Regions from separate parts of the Mesorhizobium sp. M3A.F.Ca.ET.080.04.2.1 genome, predicted to be linked through region 4. Evidence: predicted binding sites of a transcription regulator. Region 4 holds the regulator's gene; each other region holds the start of a gene.

Region 1 (4,269 bases), 2.9 Mb from region 4:
GAAAGGCTTTCCTGCAGGTCGGCCGGAAGGTCGGGGATCAGGCTGGCAAGCATCGCGGCGTCTTCGATTGCCATCGCCGCGCCCTGCGCCGCAAAAGGCGTCATCGCATGCGCCGCGTCGCCGATCAGCGCGACGCGTTGGGCCGTCCAGCGCCGCTGCTCGACGGTGTGGATTGGAAACGCCGTCCACGGTCCCGCGAGGGCGACAAGCCGTGTCAGCGACGGCGCGGTGCCGCGCATGGCGCCAGCGAGGAGCGCGGGGTCGGCGTGGCCGGACCAGCTTTCGGCGATGCGCTCTCCCTTGGTGAAGGCGGCGAGATTGAAGGCGCTGCCCTTGCTGACGGGGTAGGCCACCAGATGGAACCCGGGATGCAGGAAGGTGGTGACGCAGTCGCCCGCGCCGATCCCCGCAAAGGCCTCGCCGGCCGCGCTGTCGGCGCGGACCGTGGCGCGCCAGGCAAGCTCGCCCGAGAACCGGCTTCGCCGGAAAGCGGACTCGCTGCCGGCAAGCTGCGTTCGAACCGACGACCAGACGCCGTCAGCGCCGACCAGCAGCTGCCCCTCCGCCTCGATCTTCCGGCCGTCCGTTTCCGCAGTCACGGCTATGCCTTGCGGCGCCGCCGCAATGCCGCTTACTCGCGCGCCGGTGACGATTTCTATGTCGGGATGCTCGGCAACGGCCCCAAGCAGCGCCGCCTGCAGGTCGCCCCGGTGCGCGACGAGATAGGGCGCGCCCCAGCGGGCTTCGCTGGCCCCGCGCAACGGCACGCGCGCCAATTCGCGCAGGCTCGCGGCGTCCTTCAACACCACCGCTTCCGGCCTGACGGCATTGGGCAGCAAGCGGTCAAGAACGCCGAGCTGGCGCAGGATGCGCGTCGCGTTGGGCGAAAGCTGGATGCCGGCTCCGGCGGCCTCGAGAGTCTTTGCCTGCTCGAATATCCTGACCGCATGACCGCGGCGTGCGAAGGCAAGTGCAGCCGTCAGCCCGGCGACGCCGGCCCCCGCGATGATGATCTGCCGGGACCGCGTCTCATTCATGGCCTAGCCGTCATTCATGATCTGAGATCAGGCGGCCTGGTCGACATAGAGGCAGCCGGCGGGCTGCGTTTCCGTCGCCTTCAGCTTCGGCGAATAGCGGAAGAGCGTCGAGCAATAGGGGCAGACCTTCTCATTGTCGTCGCCCATGTCGAGGAATACATGCGGGTGGTCGAAGGGCGGATTGGCGCCCGTGCACATGAACTCCTTGACGCCGATATCGATCGCCGGATGGCCCGCGTCGTTCTGGAAATGGGGAATGGAACCGCCTGCCATCGTCGTCTCCAATAGGTTCGGCTTGATTTTCGGCCCGCTTGCATCTGGATCATAACCCGCCAGTTTGCAAGATCGATGAAATGAAACTGTCGTAAAACCCTGTCAGAGGATAAGTTGAGCCGGTTAACCGGCCTGACGAGTTTGCAGCCAAGCGGAAGCGCTTGGCGTGGCGGAAATGCGGCCAAGGCAGCCAAGGCAGGGCAAGAGGAACCATGAACGAACTGAAGCCGGTACAGAGCGAGTTCATCACCATCGAGGCGGCGAGCCCGGAGGGGGGCAATCCCGACCGTTTCGTCAACCGCGAATTTTCCTGGCTGCAGTTCAACCGCCGCGTGCTCGAGGAATCGCTGAACGCGCATCATCCGCTGCTCGAGCGCGTGCGCTTCCTGTCCATCTCGGCCGCCAATCTCGACGAGTTCTTCATGGTGCGTGTCGCCGGCCTCGCCGGCCAGGTGCGCGAGGGCATCGCGCTCAAGAGCCCGGATGGCCGCACCCCCGAACAGCAGCTCGAGCAGTTGCTGCGCGAGGTCGAGCGCCTGCAGGAGGACCAGCAGAAAAGCCTGTCGACGCTGATGGATTTGCTCAACAAGGAGGGCATCGAAAGCATCACCCGCGACGGTCTCAGCAAGGACGAGAAGGCCTGGCTGGAGGAGCATTTCCAGGACCAGGTGTTCCCGGTGCTGACGCCGCTGTCGATCGACCCGGCGCACCCGTTCCCGTTCATTCCCAATCTCGGCTTCTCGATGGCTCTGCAACTGCGCCATCGCAAGAATGGCGAGCAAATGAGCGCGCTGCTGCGCCTGCCGGTGGCGCTGAAGCGCTTCATCCGTCTGCCCGACCGCAAGCATCACGTCCGCTTCATCCCGCTCGAGGAGGCGGTCGGCCTCTACATCGGCAAGCTGTTCCCCGGCTACGAAGTCAAGGGCTCCGGCACGTTCCGCATCATCCGCGACAGCGATATCGAGGTGGAAGAGGAGTCGGAGGATCTGGTGCGCCTGTTCGAGACGGCGCTGAAGCGCCGCCGGCGCGGTTCCGTCATCCGCATCGAATTCGATGTGGCCATGCCGTCCGAACTGCGCGAATTCGTCGCCGGTGAGCTCGGCGTCTCGTCGAACCGCATCAGCGTGCTGACCGGTCCGCTGGCGCTCAGCCAGATTTCCGAGATCGTCGCCGTTCCGCGCGACGACCTCAAATTCACCCCTTACAATCCGCGCTTTCCGGAGCGCATCCGCGAGCATGGCGGCGATTGCTTCGCCGCCATCCGCGAGAAGGACATCATCGTCCATCACCCCTACGAATCCTTCGACGTCGTCGTGCAGTTCCTGCGCCAGGCGGCGGCCGACCCGGAAGTGGTGGCGATCAAGCAGACACTGTACCGCACTTCCAACGACAGTCCGATCGTGCGTGCGCTGGTCGATGCTGCCGAGGCAGGCAAGTCGGTGACGGCACTTGTCGAGCTCAAGGCGCGGTTCGACGAGGAGGCCAACATCCGCTGGGCGCGCGACCTCGAGCGGGCCGGCGTTCAGGTCGTGTTCGGCTTCCTGGAATTGAAGACCCACGCCAAGATGTCGCTGATCGTGCGTCGCGAGGACGGCAGGCTGCGCAACTACGTGCACCTGGGCACCGGCAACTACCATCCGGTTACCGCCCGCATCTATACCGACCTGTCCTTCTTCACGACCGACGCTACGATCGCGCGCGACGTCGCCCAGCTCTTCAACTTCATCACCGGCTACGCCGAACCCGCGGAGGAGATGCGGCTTGCCGTGTCGCCCTTCACGCTGCGCACGCGCATCCTGAAACATATCGCGGAAGAAGTAGTCCATGCCCAGGAAGGCAGGCCAGCCCGCATCTGGATGAAGATGAACGCGCTCGTCGACCCCATCGTCATCGACGCGCTTTATGACGCCAGCCGCGCCGGCGTCGAGGTCGACCTCGTCGTGCGCGGCATCTGCTGCCTGCGCCCGCAGGTGCCGGGCCTGTCCGAGAACATCAGGGTGAAGTCGATCGTCGGCCGCTTTCTAGAGCACAGCCGCATCTTCTGTTTCGGCAACGGCCACGGCCTGCCGTCGGACGAGGCGATCGTCTACATCTCCTCGGCCGACATGATGCCGCGCAACCTCGACCGCCGCGTCGAGACCCTGGTGCCGATCACCAATCCAACTGTGCATGAACAGGTGCTTGGCCAGATCATGCTCGGCAACGTCATGGACAACCAGCAAAGTTTCGACGTATTGGCTGACGGGACCTCCCGGCGCGTCATGCTGGAAGAGGGCGAGGAGCCGTTCAACGCGCAGGAATATTTCATGACCAATCCGAGCCTGTCCGGACGGGGCGATGCGCTGAAGTCGCATGCGCCCAAGCGCATTGCCCAGTTCAAGCGCCGCAAAAAGAACGGCGCGGCGTGATTTCAGCTTCCCAAGGCCGGCTCCAGGACCGGCGGCCGCTGTCCATCATCGACATCGGATCGAACTCGATCCGCCTCGTCGTCTATGAGGGGCTGGCGCGCTCGCCGACCATATTGTTCAATGAAAAGATGCTGGCCGGTCTCGGCCGCGGCATCGTTTCCACCGGTCAGCTCGATCCCGAGGCGGTGACGCGTTCGATGGAGGAGTTCCGCCGCTTTCGCGCGCTCTCCGAACAGGCCGGTGCCGAGCACATCTACGTGCTGGCGACGGCGGCCGCGCGCGAGGCGATCAACGGCCCGGACTTCATCCACCGGGCCGAGGATGTGCTGAAGACAGAGATCCGCGTGCTCAGCGGGCGCCAGGAGGCCTACTATTCGGCTCTCGGCATCATCTGCGGCTTCCACCCGGCCAGCGGCATTGCCGGCGACCTCGGCGGCGGCAGCCTGGAACTGATCGACATCAACGGCGAGGCGATCGGCGACGGCATCACGCTGCCGCTCGGCGGCCTGCGCCTGCTGGACATGGCGAAGAACTCGCTTGTTCAGGCCCAG
Region 2 (4,269 bases), 1.7 Mb from region 4:
TTCACCACGCCGCACGCGCTGCGGGCCTATGCGCGATTTGATGCCGACAGGCTCGAGGCGCTGACCGCAACGGGCCAGACCTCGCAGCAGGCGCTGCTCGGCGCAGGCGTCCTGGCGCTGACCATCGACCAGGGCGCGCATACGCAGCGCTATCAGGGTATCGTCCAGCTTGACGGCACGTCGCTGGAGGACGCCGCTCGCACCTATTTCCGGCAGTCGGAGCAGATCCCGACCGATCTCAGAATGTCGGTCGCCAAGCTGGTGACGCCCGGCCCCGGCGGCGCGCGTGAGCAATGGCGCGCCGGCGGCATCCTGGCGCAGTTCCTGCCGCAGGCGTCGGAGCGGATGCGCGTTCCCGATATTTCGGGCGGCGACGGCGATCCGCGCAATGTGACGCACGAGCCGGCCGACAATTCCTGGCAGGAGCTTCTGGCACTGCTCGGCACCACCGAGCCGACCGAGTTGATCGATCCGACCGTGGGCGCCGAACGGCTGCTCTACCGGCTGTTCCACGAGCACGGCGTGCGTGTCTTCCGCGGTGTGCCGGTCGCCGACGAATGCTCCTGCTCGCGCGAAAAGATCCGCGGCATTCTCGAGGGTTTTTCGGCGCAGGAGATCAAGGACTCGACCGAAGAGGGCGGCATCCATGTCGCCTGCGAATTCTGCTCGACGCAGTACGATTTCGATCCGACGGAGTTCGTGGCGGCTGGATAAGGTCGCTTCTTGTTCACAAGACCTTTCCCCATCTGTCTTCTCTCCCCCGAGAGACCCGTCGGGGGAGAGGATTTTAGCTCGCCTTGGCGTCGTTCCCTTGTTTGATAGGGCTTCGTTGCCGCGGTATGCCGACGTCAAATGAATTCCTGGATGTGCTTGCGGACATCTGATGCTCGTTCGACTGGGGCCATATGGGTTTCTTCCGCGAGCACCATGAGCTTCGCTCCCCCGATCCCACTCGCGGCGGCTTCCATCATGCCGCTGCCGAAGAACTGGTCCCTTTCACCGCCTAGGATCAAGGTTCTGGCCGAGATGTTGCGAAGGTCTTCGTTCGTCACATTGTTGTGGAGCATTGCTTCGAGGTAGCGGACGATTGAACTCTGGGCTCCCATTCGTGCAATCAATCTGCGTTTGAACATCAGGCGAAAACGCAACAGCAGGTTCAGCCACGGTCGCCGAAATACCGTCGCGAATTCCTCCAGCACATGAAATTGTTCGTCTTTCGCGAATTGGATCTGTCTGTGGAGCCGCTTTTTTCCATCGGCCGAAAAGCCATGTGCGCTCGCCAGTAAGATCAGTTTTTCCACGGAGTCGGGATAGTCTGCGGCCACATGCGTTGCCACCACGCCGCCATAGGAAATACCCATCAAACGTGCCGGCTTGTTGAGGTTGGTGTCGATGATCTCTGAGATGTCTCGAGCCATATTCCTGAGTGAAACATCGTCTTTTGGATCTGGATCGTAGCTGATCAGCACAAAGCTCATGCCCGGTGGAAGGATCCGTTTGAGCCGTCTGGCGTCCTTTTCCAATCTGGAAGGTTCGGGCTTCATCATGAACCCTTGACCGCCGTTGATGACAATAAGACTTTCCGGTCGCGTTCCGACTTTCGCGAATGGTATCCGGCCGAGAAACAATCCTGTTTCAATACTGCTCATGAGGCTGCTGCTTCGAGCATGGCCGGACACTCCTGTTGGCGCGGCGCTTTCACGGCATCGCTTGGCATTGGACGCTGCGTTTGGCGAAAGTGCCGATCCTGCGGCAGCGCCAATCGGACTGATCCAGTTGGAGCAGAGATGGCGCATGCAGCCAGTCGATATGTGGCGCCAAGATGCGCGGACAGGCCGGCACTAATTCACCGTCCGCCTTGTGCCCGGCATGTCGAGCGAGAAGGCCGGGATCGCGACGTCGAACATCTCGCCGCGCCCGTTGCGCATCGTATAGTGGCCGACCATGATGCCGGACGGCGTCGAGAGGGGGCAGCCCGACGTGTACTGGTAGCTGTCGCCGGGGTTGAGTTCCGGCTGGTCGCCGACGACGCCCGCGCCACGCACTTCCTCGACGCGGCCATGACCGTCGGTGATGTGCCAGTAGCGCGATAGAAGCTGAACGAACTCTTCCGATCGATTGTCGATCGTCACCTGGTATCCCCAGACATAGCGGTTCTCTGATGGATCGGAGCGATCCTCCAGGAAGAACGGCCTGACCTGCACTTCTATGTTCCGCGTCACGGCGCGATACATGAGCAACTCCGGTGCTGCGGCAGGAAATATTTGTCGCGCTGCGCGGCATTATCAACGCAAGGCAGCCCAATCTCCCGACCTCGACGCGCAGTGCCGCCAAACAATGTCATTTGAGTGACACATGACAATGGTTGGTGTGCACAAACCGTGTCGGGCGACTCGGGCGCTCCGTCGAATGGATGGCCGCGGGCGGCCTTTCGGGAGTGCCAGACTTCGATGGAACTGACTTTCGCGGCCGCCGTCACCTCGTCAGCCCTACTTGTTTCCAATCTCGCCAGCATCCTCTTGGCGGCATCGCGGCTGAAGCGGCGCCACGTCATTGCTCCCCCTGCAAGCAAGCAGCCGGCCGTCTCGATCGTTGTGCCTCTGCGTGGCGTCGAGGCGTTCACAAGGGAGACGCTCCAGCGCGCCTTCTCGCTCGACTGGCCGCGCTACGAGCTGATCTTCTGCGTCGCCCATGGCGAAGATCCGGTAATCAAACTCGTCAGTGCCGCGATCGCGCGATACCCCAAGGTTCCGGCGCGGTTGCTCATCGGCGACGACAAGGTGAGCGCCAATCCCAAGCTCAACAATTGCGTCAAGGGATGGCAGGCGGCCCGGAACGATTGGGTGATCCTTGCCGATTCCAACGTGCTGATGCCGAAGGACTATGTCCAGCATCTGCTGGCGGCATGGCGGCCGGATACCGGCCTCGTCTGCTCGACGCCGATCGGCTCGCGCCCGGACGGCTTCTGGGCCGAGGTCGAATGTGCCTTCCTCAACACGTTGCAGGCGCGCTGGCAATATGCCGGCGAAGCGCTCGGCCTCGGCTTTGCCCAAGGCAAGAGCATGCTGTGGAACAAGCCGCTGCTCGACGGCAGTGGCGGCATCCACGCTTTGGCTGCCGAGATCGCCGAGGATGCGGCCGCCACCAAGCTGGTCAACGGGCTTGGCCTGAAGGTCAATCTGGTCGCAGCGCCCTTCGAGCAGCCGCTCGGCCAGCGTCGGCTCGCCGAAGTCTGGTCGCGCCAGGCGCGCTGGGCGAGGCTGCGGCGCGTCACCTTCCCGCAATTCTTCGTCCCCGAGGTCCTCACCGGCGTGGCGGCTCCGCTCTTGCTCGCGCTGATCGCGGCGGCCAGCGCCGGCGTCAGCCTGCCTGCCACGGCGCTTTGCGTGCTGGCCATCGCCTATCTGCCGGAATGCCTGCTCGCCTCGTCCAAGGGCTGGTATCTATCGCCGCGCAGCATCACCGCGATGATGGTGCGCGACGCCCTGCTTCCCGCCATCTGGGCGCGCGGCTGGTTCGGCGGTGCCGTCGACTGGCGCGGCAACGCCATGACCATCCGCGCCAATGCGATGACCGAGCTGGAAGAGGGCGCCTAAAGCGGGTCGCACTGATACGCATTAGCGAATTCAGTTCACGCGCTTCAGGCCTTTGCTTTGATGCATGTCGTTGTCCCAGAACCGCTGCACACTTCTAGCGACATGCATTAAGCGGCGCCCAACCGGCACCGCCTACTTGGCCGCCTTCAGCGCCTGTTCGAGGTCGGCGAGCAGGTCATCCGTATCCTCCAGCCCGACGGACAGCCTGAGCGTGCCGGGCCCGATGCCAAGCTCCGCCCGCGCCTCGTCGCTGAGGTTCTTGTGCGTCGTCGTCGCCGGATGGGTGATCAGGCTCTTGGCGTCGCCGAGATTGTTGGAGATCAGCACGATGTCGAGCGCGTTCTGGACGGCGAATGCCGCCTGTTTGCCGCCCTTGACGTCGAGGCAGATCAGCGTCGAGCCGCCCGACATCTGCTTCCTGACGATATCGGCCTGCGGGTGGTCGGCCCGGCCCGGATAGATGACGCGGGCAATCTCCGGCCGCTCCGCCAGAAAGTCCGCGATCTTGCCGGCGCTTTCCGTCTGCTGGCGCACGCGCAGCGGCAGCGTCTCCAGGCCCTTGAGCAGCGTCCAGGCATTGAAGGGCGAGAGGCTCGGACCGGTGTGGCGGAAATAGTCGTGCAGGTTCTCGTCGATCCACTTTTTGTCCGACAGGATGATGCCGCCGAGACAG
Region 3 (4,269 bases), 1.2 Mb from region 4:
GCCGGCGCCGCTCGGGCCGACCACCGCGACGAAGACGCCGGTGCGGATAGGATGCGCTTCGGTGAGCTCGCGCTCGATCAGTGCCGAAACCATCATGCCACCCGGCGCCCTTCGCGCCAGACGGTTCGCACGACCGGGACGTGGTCGTCGACGCGCACGCGCACCAGGTCGGCGCGGCGGCCCGACCCGATGACGCCTCGATCAGTCAAGCCGACAGCCTCGGCCGGGTTCTTGGAGACCATGGCGACAGCCTGCGGCAGAGAGATGCCTTCCACGACATTGCCGAGGAAGAAGGCCGACTGGATCAGGCTGAAGGGAATGTAGTCGGATGACAATATGTCGAGCAGGCCGTCGCCGGCGAGCGACCTCGCCGAGACGTTGCCCGAATGCGAGGCGCCGCGCATGACGTTGGGCGCCCCCATCAGCACGCCGAGGCCCGCCGCCTTGGAAGCCCTTGCCGCCTCCTCGGTGGTCGGGAACTCGGCAACCTGCACGCCCTGCTCCACCGCTTCCTCGACATGGCCGGCGGTAGCGTCGTCATGGCTGGCGAGCACGATGCCGCGCTCGCGGCAGGCGGCGGAAATGAAGGCGCGGTTCGGGCCAGAGTTAATCGCCGATTCCGCCATGCGCTTGTCACAGAATTCCTGGAAATCGCGGCCCGTCAGCTTCAGCTTGCGCTGGTAATACGAGGCATAGGTCTCGATGTCGACGAACTGGCGCTGGCCCGGCGCATGGTCCATCAGCGAAGCGAGCCTCACCCGGTCGTCGGCCTCGAAATTGACGAAGGCTTTCAGGCAGTCCGGCGCCGAGACCTCGCAGCGCAGATGGATGAAGTGCTCTGCCCGCAACCGATCCTGCTTGACGCTGTCGGCGATCGCGTCGGCGAGCTTGCGGATGTCGTCGGACTTCAGGTCGGCATCCTCGTCCATGCCGACGCGCAGGGCGTCGAGCACGGTGGTGATGCCGGCGGTCGCCACCTGCGCGTCATGGGCAAGCACGGCGGCGATCGGGTTCCAGCGCACCTTGGGACGCGGCGCGTAATGGCCTTCGAGATGGTCGGTGTGCAGCTCGACCAGACCCGGGAGGATATAGTCGCCGCCCATGTCCTCGCCGGCGCGGGTAGCGCCCGGCTCGATCGCTGCGATCAGGCCTTCGCGCAGCAGCAGAGAGCCCTCGACGATCTCGTCGGCAAGCACGATGCGGGCATTGGCGAGCACGGTTTCGGCGGTCATTTCAGGCGGTCCATGGTCTCAGGCACTGGCATCAGGCGGTTTTTCTGGCGGGGCGGCGGCTGAGCGCATGGTGGGAGAGCACCATGAACGGCGCGCCCGGTTCCGGCTCGACAAACAGCGTCAGCGCATCCACCGGCACCGGATGCAGCAGCACGTCCGCGAACAGGCTGTCGATTGCTGCACGAAGACGGCGGCTTTCCTGTGGCCCAACGCGGCCGGACACCGTCATGTGGAACCGGAAAGTCTCGAAAACGTAGGGATAGCCCCATTGGCAAAGATTGCGGAACTCCTCCGGCTTCAGCGAGTCGGGACTGCGCCGTTCGATCTCGGCTTCCGTCAGCGGCGCGCGAAACCGGTCGAAGCCGCGCACGACCTCGCCGGCGAAACTGTTGAGGGCGGCAAACGGGGCTTCCGGCACCAGCGCGAAAAAACCGTCGATCTGGCCGACGACAAGCCGCGGAATGACGACTGGTGGCGCCGCTTCGGCGAAACTGTCGAGGGCGACGCGAAGCGAGGCTTCCGTCTCGTTCGGCGCCAGCCGGAACGGCGCCTTCAGCGTTGCGTGGAATCCATAGCGCCTGGCAGAAGCGGTGTGAAAGGCCACTTCGGCCGCCGACAGATCACCCACGGCCTCGACTGGGCGCGTCGCCGCGCCGAAAGGGTCGCGTCCCAGCCAGTTGGCGGCGACGCGCGCCAGGCGCTCGTCCTGCCGTGGCGTGTAATAGATGGCGTAACGCATGAAAGATCCTCGTCAGCCCGCCATAGGTGATTTCCATGACGGATTGACGAAGCTTTCGTGGGTTTTCGAAGGCAAATAAACCCTGGCGGTGCTTAGCCGGCGACTTTTTTAGCGCTGGACCAACAGTTCGGGCGGCGTCGGACCTCAAGCCTTCATCAGCCACTCATGTTCGGTCGCGTTATGGAACTTCCAGGTCCGCTTCGGACCGGCCATGACGTTGAGATAATAGAGATCGTAGCCGTGGCAGGCCGCGCAGGGATGGTACCCCTTCGGGACCAGCACGACGTCGCCGTCCTCGATCGCCATTGCTTCGTCCAGATCGCGCTCGCCGTTGTCGTTGGCATCCGTGTAGACGCGCTGGAAGGCAAAGCCTTGCGGCGGGTTGAGCCGATGATAGTAGGTCTCCTCGAGATAGGACTCGGCCGGCAGATTGTCCTGGTCGTGCTTGTGCGGTGGATAACTGGAAGTGTGGCCGCCGGGGGTGATGACTTCGACCACCAGCAGCGAGTCGGCGGGTTTGCCCTCGGGCAGGATGTTGGTGACGTAGCGCGTGTTGGTGCCTTTGCCGCGCACTTCCTGGCCGAGATCCTCGGGTCCGATGACGCGTGCTGGAAGCCCACCGCCGAGGCCCGGCGCCGAGCAGACCGCGAGCTCGAGCTCGGTATCGGCGGTCACCGACCAGTCGGAGCCCTGCGGCACATAGACCGACCAGGGCTTGCCCTCGAAGGGCGACATGCGCTCGCCGAGCAGGCCGAGACCCTTGCCGCCGACCGATGCGCTACCCTTGCCGGTGACGAAGACCAGGCAGACCTCGCGGTTGCCCGTCTCGCCGGATGCCGTCTCGCCGGGCTTCAGGCGATGGAGGTCGAAGCCGACGTAAGTCCAGCCGGCGCTTTGCGGCGTGACGTGAGCGACGCGGCCGTGCCCCTTGTCGGCCTTGACGAGCAGTTTCGACATTTTTTGTCTCCTTAGTTCCGGGACATTCCGATTTTTCAGTCTGTTTGCAGCCGAGATCGCATCGTTCGATGGACTATTTACAAAGCTTGGAGATTGGCCGGTCCCTCTCAATGTCGTCATCCTAGGGCGCAGCAGGAGCGAAGCTCCGTCGCGGAGACCCTAGGATCCATGCCGTAACCTCGGTCGAAAGGCGCAGCGGAGCAGAATTCTGTACCGCGGCGGCTGTGTTGACGTCACGGCATGGATCCTCTGGTCTGCGCCGCGTCGCTTCGCCCGTGGATGACGGAGCGAGAGGCGTTTCGGCCAACCGCCAACGTATGCGATCCCTCAGACACGCAGGATCCAATCCACAAAAGCTTCTGCGCCATGGTTCCGATCATTCTTTCGGCTCAACAGGCGGCTTCTCCTCGGCCGGCTTGTATAGGTAGAAGAACTGCCACACCGCATAGCCGGCGAAGCCGAGCGCGATGACGCCCCAGAAAGGTGTGCCGGAGGCGAACTCGATCACCGACCAGACCAGGCAGACGGCGACGACGGCGATGCGTCGCCACAGCGGCCGGAAGAAGGGGTGCTCATAATCTTTCATCGCGCCAATCCAGGTTTTTTCCAAGCGCCTCAGATAGAGCGAGCGCCCCGGCAAATCCACCAGTCAGGCATTCGGGAAGCCTTGCGTCTCCACCGTATAGCCGGCGGCCGTCATCACCCGCATCAGCTCTCTGTGGCCGACCTCAGCCATCTTCAGCGGCGGGTTCTTCTTCGGATCCTGTTCGGCCTCGACGACGAACCAACCCTCATAACCGTGATCTGCGAAGCGTTGCACGATGGCGCCGAAATCGAGCGAGCCGTCGCCCGGCACGGTGAAGGCGCCGAGCGCGACTGCATCGAGGAACGACTGCTTCGTGCGATCAAGGGCGTCGATGACGCCCATGCGCACGTCCTTCACATGGACGTGGTTGATGCGCTTGTGATGGTTGTCGATGGCGCGCAGCACATCGCCGCCGGCAAAGGCGAGGTGGCCGGCATCGAGCAGCAGCGGAATGCCTTCGCCGGAGTGGCGCATGAAGGCGTCGAGCTCCGGCTCGGTCTCGACGACCGCCGCCATGTGATGATGATAAGAGAGCGGCATGCCCTGCTCGGCGCACCATTCACCGAACTCGGTGAGACGCCTGCCGTACGCCTTCATCTCGTCGCCCGTGAGCTTCGGCTTGGTGGCCAAAGGCTTCGAACGGTCGCCCTGGATCGAGCGGCCGACCTCGCCATAGACAATGCAGGGCGCGTTGACGGCCTTGAACAGGTCGATCATCGGCTCGATGCGGTCCTTGTTCCTGGACATGTCCTCGT
Region 4 (4,269 bases):
CTGGCCCGACACCGGAACGGTCCCAGCCAGCCCTTGCGCGGTCAGTGCCGCGACGACGCCGCCGGCGGTGCCGTCATTGGCGGCGACCACGGCGTCGATCTTGTTGTCGTTGGCGGTCAGGAACTGTTCCATGTTCTTCTGCGCATTGGCAGGCAGCCAGCCGTCGGTATAGGCCTCTCCGACATTCTTGACCTTGCCGCTGTCGATCGCTTCCTTCAGGACTTCCATCGAACCCGAGAACAGGAAATCGGCATTCGGATCGGAACCCGAGCCCTTGATGAAGACGTAGTTGCCCTCGGGCTTGGCCTTGAACACCTCGCGAGCCTGCATGCGCCCGACTTCCTTGTTGTCGAAGGTCAGGTAGAACACGTCCTTGTTTTCGATCAGCCGGTCGTAGCCGACGACGGGGATGCCTTCGTCCAGTGCCTTCTGCACCGCGGGCCCGATCGCCGAGGCGTCCTGCGCCAGGACGATCAGCGCGTTGGCGCCCTGCGAGATGAGGCTTTCGACATCGGTCAGCTGCTTGCCCGGATTGGACTGCGCGTCGGCGGAAATGTATTTGTCGCCGGCAGCTTCGATCGCCGCCTTCATCGCCGCTTCGTCGGTCTTCCAGCGCTCCTCCTGGAAATTGGACCACGAAACGCCGATGACCTTGTCCTTCGCCTCTGCGACCGGGGCCAACGTCATCGACATGGCGACGCCCGCCAGCATGGCGGCTGCGAATTTCTTCATGATATCCTCCCTGCGCCGTGCGTGGCGCGACCTAGTCTGGCCCGAAGGCCGGCACAAGGCTCTTTTTTTCGAGCCTCGAAAAAATACTGATCCAATGGCGGAGTGCTGTCAACTGCGATTCTGAGGGTTTTTGAGCTGACAGCAACTTTTTTTCGGGTTCCGCAATAAATAATGACAGCTTCGCCTGGTTCTGCCACTATCCACACCTGTCACCCGCTGCCCATGTCATCGGAAAGCCTGCGGTGACTGGGAGGAATGCAAACGATGTCGGTGGGAATCCGCCACGACGACCTGCGTCGGCGCAACCGTGCGATGGTGCTTGCGGCCGTGCGCCGGGGTGGGCAGCCGTCGCGCACGGAGATCGCCGCCACCACCGGGCTCAGCCATTCGACCATATCCGCGATCTCCTCCGACCTTATTCAGGAAGGCATACTCGCCGAGAGCAAGGCGAGCGAGGCGGCAGCGCTGAAGCGGGGGCGGCCACAGGTCGGCCTTGCCCTCAACCCCGAGGCGGCTGCGGTGGTCACGGTGGTGCTGTCGCTGAATTTCCTCTCCGTCGCCGTCATCGACTATGCTGGCCAGGTCATCGCCGAGGAGCAGCGCCGCCTCGACACTCTCACCCTGCCCCGCGATGAACTGATCGGCGAATGCACCGCAATCGTCCGGCGCCGGCTGGAGGACCCCGACCTCGACGTCAGCAGCGTCGCCCGCATCGCCATGGGCATCCAAGGCATCACCGATTCCCATGCCCGCTTGATGCTGTGGTCGCCGATCACGCCGCTGACCGACATTGCCTTTGCCGACATACTGGAACAGGAATTCGGCATCCCGGCCACCATGGAGAACGACTGCAACATGATGGCGGTGGCGCTGCAGTGGCGCGAACCCGAGCGCTACCGCGACAATTTCATCGCCATCCTGCTCTCGCATGGCATTGGCATGGGCCTGGTGCTGAAGGGCGAGCTGTTCACCGGCACCCATTCTTCGGGCGGCGAGTTCGGCCACATGATCCACCGACCCGGCGGTGCGCTCTGCCGCTGCGGGCGGCGCGGCTGCGTCGAGGCCTATGCCGGCAACTACGCGATCTGGCGCAACGCCATGCGGATGGGCGAGGATGCCGAGCCGGTCGACATCGGCGACGCCGACATGCGGGCTCTGGCGGCACGGGCACGCGAGAATGACGGCCCGGAGCGCGAAGCCTATCGCCGGGCGGGAGAGGCGCTGGGCTTCGGCCTCGGCAGCCTGTTCGCGCTGATCGACCCGGCGCCGGTCGCCATGGTCGGCGTCAGCGCCGCCGCCTTCGACCTGATCGAGCCGGCGCTGCGCGCAGCCATCGCCCAGACCGCCGGCGGCCAGCATTCGAAGTCGATTTCCTTCGACACCGAGCCGAATGAATTGCCGCTGATCCGCGAGGGCTGCGCCGTCCGCGCGCTGACCTTCGTCGACCAGGAGATCTTCGCGCCGGGCATCCAGGCACGGGCAGGCGCCGGAAAGAACGTGGCGTGAGCCAACGCTGCTTCGATAGATCGCCACCAATGCTGAAGGTTGGCCGGGCGCCCTCGAGGTCGGCATAAGGGTCGCCGCCGGACCTAATCCTCCCTTATCGCGTAGCCCGCCCCGCGAATGGTGCGGATGACATCCGGCATGCGGCCGTTGTTGACCGCCTTGCGCAGGCGCCCGACATGCACATCCACCGTGCGCTCGTCGATATAGATCGTCTCGCCCCAGACATTGTCGAGCAGCTGGCTGCGCGAGAACACGCGGCCGGGATGGCGCATCATGAATTCGAGCAGCCGGAACTCGGTCGGTCCGAGCCGGATCTCGCTCTTCTTGCGGTAGACACGGTGCGATTCACGGTCGAGCACGATGTCGCCGACCTTGAGCACGCTGGACAGCACCTCCGGCTTCGCGCGGCGCAGCAGCGCCTTGACGCGTGCCATGAATTCCGGCGTCGAGAACGGCTTGACCAGATAGTCGTCGGCGCCGGTCGACAGCCCGCGCACCCGGTCGCTCTCCTCGCCGCGCGCGGTCAGCATGATGATCGGCAGCCGCTCCGTCTCGGGCCGCATCCTGAGGCGCCGGCACAGCTCGATGCCGGAAACCGCCGGCACCATCCAGTCGAGCACCAGCAGATCGGGCACGTTCTCCTGCAGGCGGATCTCGGCCTCGTCGCCGCGCGTCACCACTTCGACCTGATAGCCCTCGGATTCGAGGTTGTAGCGGAGCAGCACGCCCAGCGGCTCCTCGTCCTCCACCACCATGATGCGTGGCGCGATCATTGGAAATTCACCCTTGTCGTCAGGCCGCCGGCGCCGACATCTCGTCCTGCTTCGGACGGTTTGCGGGCAATTGGGTGCCGGTCAGCACGTAATAGGCGTTCTCGGCGATGTTGGTCACATGGTCGCCGATGCGCTCCAGATTCTTGGCGCAGAACAAAAGGTGCGTGCAAGCGGTGATGTTGCGCGGATCTTCCATCATGTAGGTCAAGAGCTCACGGAAGACCGAAGTGTACTTGACGTCGATGCGCTCGTCGTCGTTGCGCAGCCTGGCGAGTGCCGCCGCGTCGCCCGCCGCATACTCCTCGATCACGCCCTGCACCTGGATCAGTACAAGCTGCGCCATGCCGTCGATGGAATGCGAGAGGTCGCGCGGCGCGGCGCTGACGCCGACGGTGCCGACGCGCTTGGCGATGTTCTTGGCGAGGTCGCCGATGCGCTCGAGGTCGCCGGCCATGCGGATGGCGCCGACCACATTGCGCAGGTCGTCGGCCATGGGCTGCCGCTTGGCGATCAGGGTGATGGCGCGGTCGTCGAGCTCGCGCTGGCGGGCGTCCATGATGGCGTCGTCGGAGACCACGCGCTGCGCCATCGCATTGTCGGAATTGAGCAGTGCCTTGGTCGAGGCGCCGACCATCGCGCCGGCAAGATCGCCCATGTCACGGATGAGCCGGCTGATCTGGGCGAGATCCTCGTCGAAGGAAGCGACCGTATGGGCCATGATTCATGTCCTCGTATGAGATCAGCCGAAGCGGCCGGTGATGTAGTCCTGCGTGCGCTTCTCGCGGGGCGAGGTGAAGATCTTCTCGGTGCGGTCGAACTCGACCAGCTCGCCGAGATACATGAATGCCGTCTGCCGGGACACGCGCGCCGCCTGCTGCATGTTGTGGGTGACGATGACGATCGTGTAGTCGGCCTGGAGTTCGTCGATCAGTTCCTCGATCTTGGCGGTCGACAGCGGATCGAGCGCCGAGGCCGGCTCGTCGAGCAGGATGACCTCGGGCTTCACCGCCACGGTACGCGCGATGCAGAGCCGCTGCTGCTGGCCGCCGGACAGGCTCTGGCCGCTGGCGTGAAGCTTGTCCTTGACCTCGTTCCACAATGCCGCGCGCTTCAGCGCCTGCTCGACGCGGCCGTCCATCTCGGACTTGCTGATCTTCTCGTAAAGCCGGACGCCGAAGGCGATGTTCTCGTAGATCGACATCGGAAACGGCGTCGGCTTCTGGAAAACCATGCCGATCTTGGTCCTGAGCAGGTTGAG

What was found. Region 4 encodes PhoB, which activates phosphate uptake and scavenging genes when phosphate is short. Its sites were predicted from a motif close to TGTCATNNANCTGTCAT; they were not measured.
Region 1: a site for PhoB is predicted at 1,387-1,403, ahead of EJ074_RS04920 (RNA degradosome polyphosphate kinase). Genes of this name have one in related genera too.
Region 2: a site for PhoB is predicted at 2,339-2,355, ahead of EJ074_RS12560 (ceramide glucosyltransferase). Genes of this name have one in related genera too.
Region 3: a site for PhoB is predicted at 2,007-2,023, ahead of EJ074_RS14995 (DUF1045 domain-containing protein). Genes of this name have one in related genera too.

The regions. Positions count from the first base shown of each region.
Region 1 covers NZ_CP034451.1:1,061,289-1,065,557, reverse strand. The annotation lists gene EJ074_RS04930 (FAD-dependent monooxygenase) at 1-1,037, opposite strand, end outside; gene EJ074_RS04925 (zinc-finger domain-containing protein) at 1,065-1,310, opposite strand; gene EJ074_RS04920 (RNA degradosome polyphosphate kinase) at 1,523-3,718, shown strand; gene ppx (exopolyphosphatase) at 3,715-4,269, shown strand, end outside.
Region 2 covers NZ_CP034451.1:2,621,766-2,626,034, reverse strand. The annotation lists gene EJ074_RS12575 (Hsp33 family molecular chaperone) at 1-714, shown strand, start outside; gene EJ074_RS12570 (alpha/beta hydrolase) at 849-1,649, opposite strand; gene apaG (Co2+/Mg2+ efflux protein ApaG) at 1,842-2,234, opposite strand; gene EJ074_RS12560 (ceramide glucosyltransferase) at 2,451-3,596, shown strand; gene EJ074_RS12555 (O-succinylhomoserine sulfhydrylase) at 3,729-4,269, opposite strand, start outside.
Region 3 covers NZ_CP034451.1:3,152,948-3,157,216, forward strand. The annotation lists gene phnN (phosphonate metabolism protein/1,5-bisphosphokinase (PRPP-forming) PhnN) at 1-96, opposite strand, end outside; gene EJ074_RS14990 (alpha-D-ribose 1-methylphosphonate 5-triphosphate diphosphatase) at 93-1,232, opposite strand; gene EJ074_RS14995 (DUF1045 domain-containing protein) at 1,264-1,971, opposite strand; gene iolB (5-deoxy-glucuronate isomerase) at 2,116-2,928, opposite strand; gene EJ074_RS15005 (DUF3329 domain-containing protein) at 3,305-3,514, opposite strand; gene iolE (myo-inosose-2 dehydratase) at 3,578-4,269, opposite strand, start outside.
Region 4 covers NZ_CP034451.1:4,329,322-4,333,590, reverse strand. The annotation lists gene xylF (D-xylose ABC transporter substrate-binding protein) at 1-732, opposite strand, end outside; gene EJ074_RS20675 (ROK family protein) at 997-2,238, shown strand; gene phoB (phosphate regulon transcriptional regulator PhoB) at 2,322-3,011, opposite strand; gene phoU (phosphate signaling complex protein PhoU) at 3,031-3,732, opposite strand; gene pstB (phosphate ABC transporter ATP-binding protein PstB) at 3,751-4,269, opposite strand, start outside.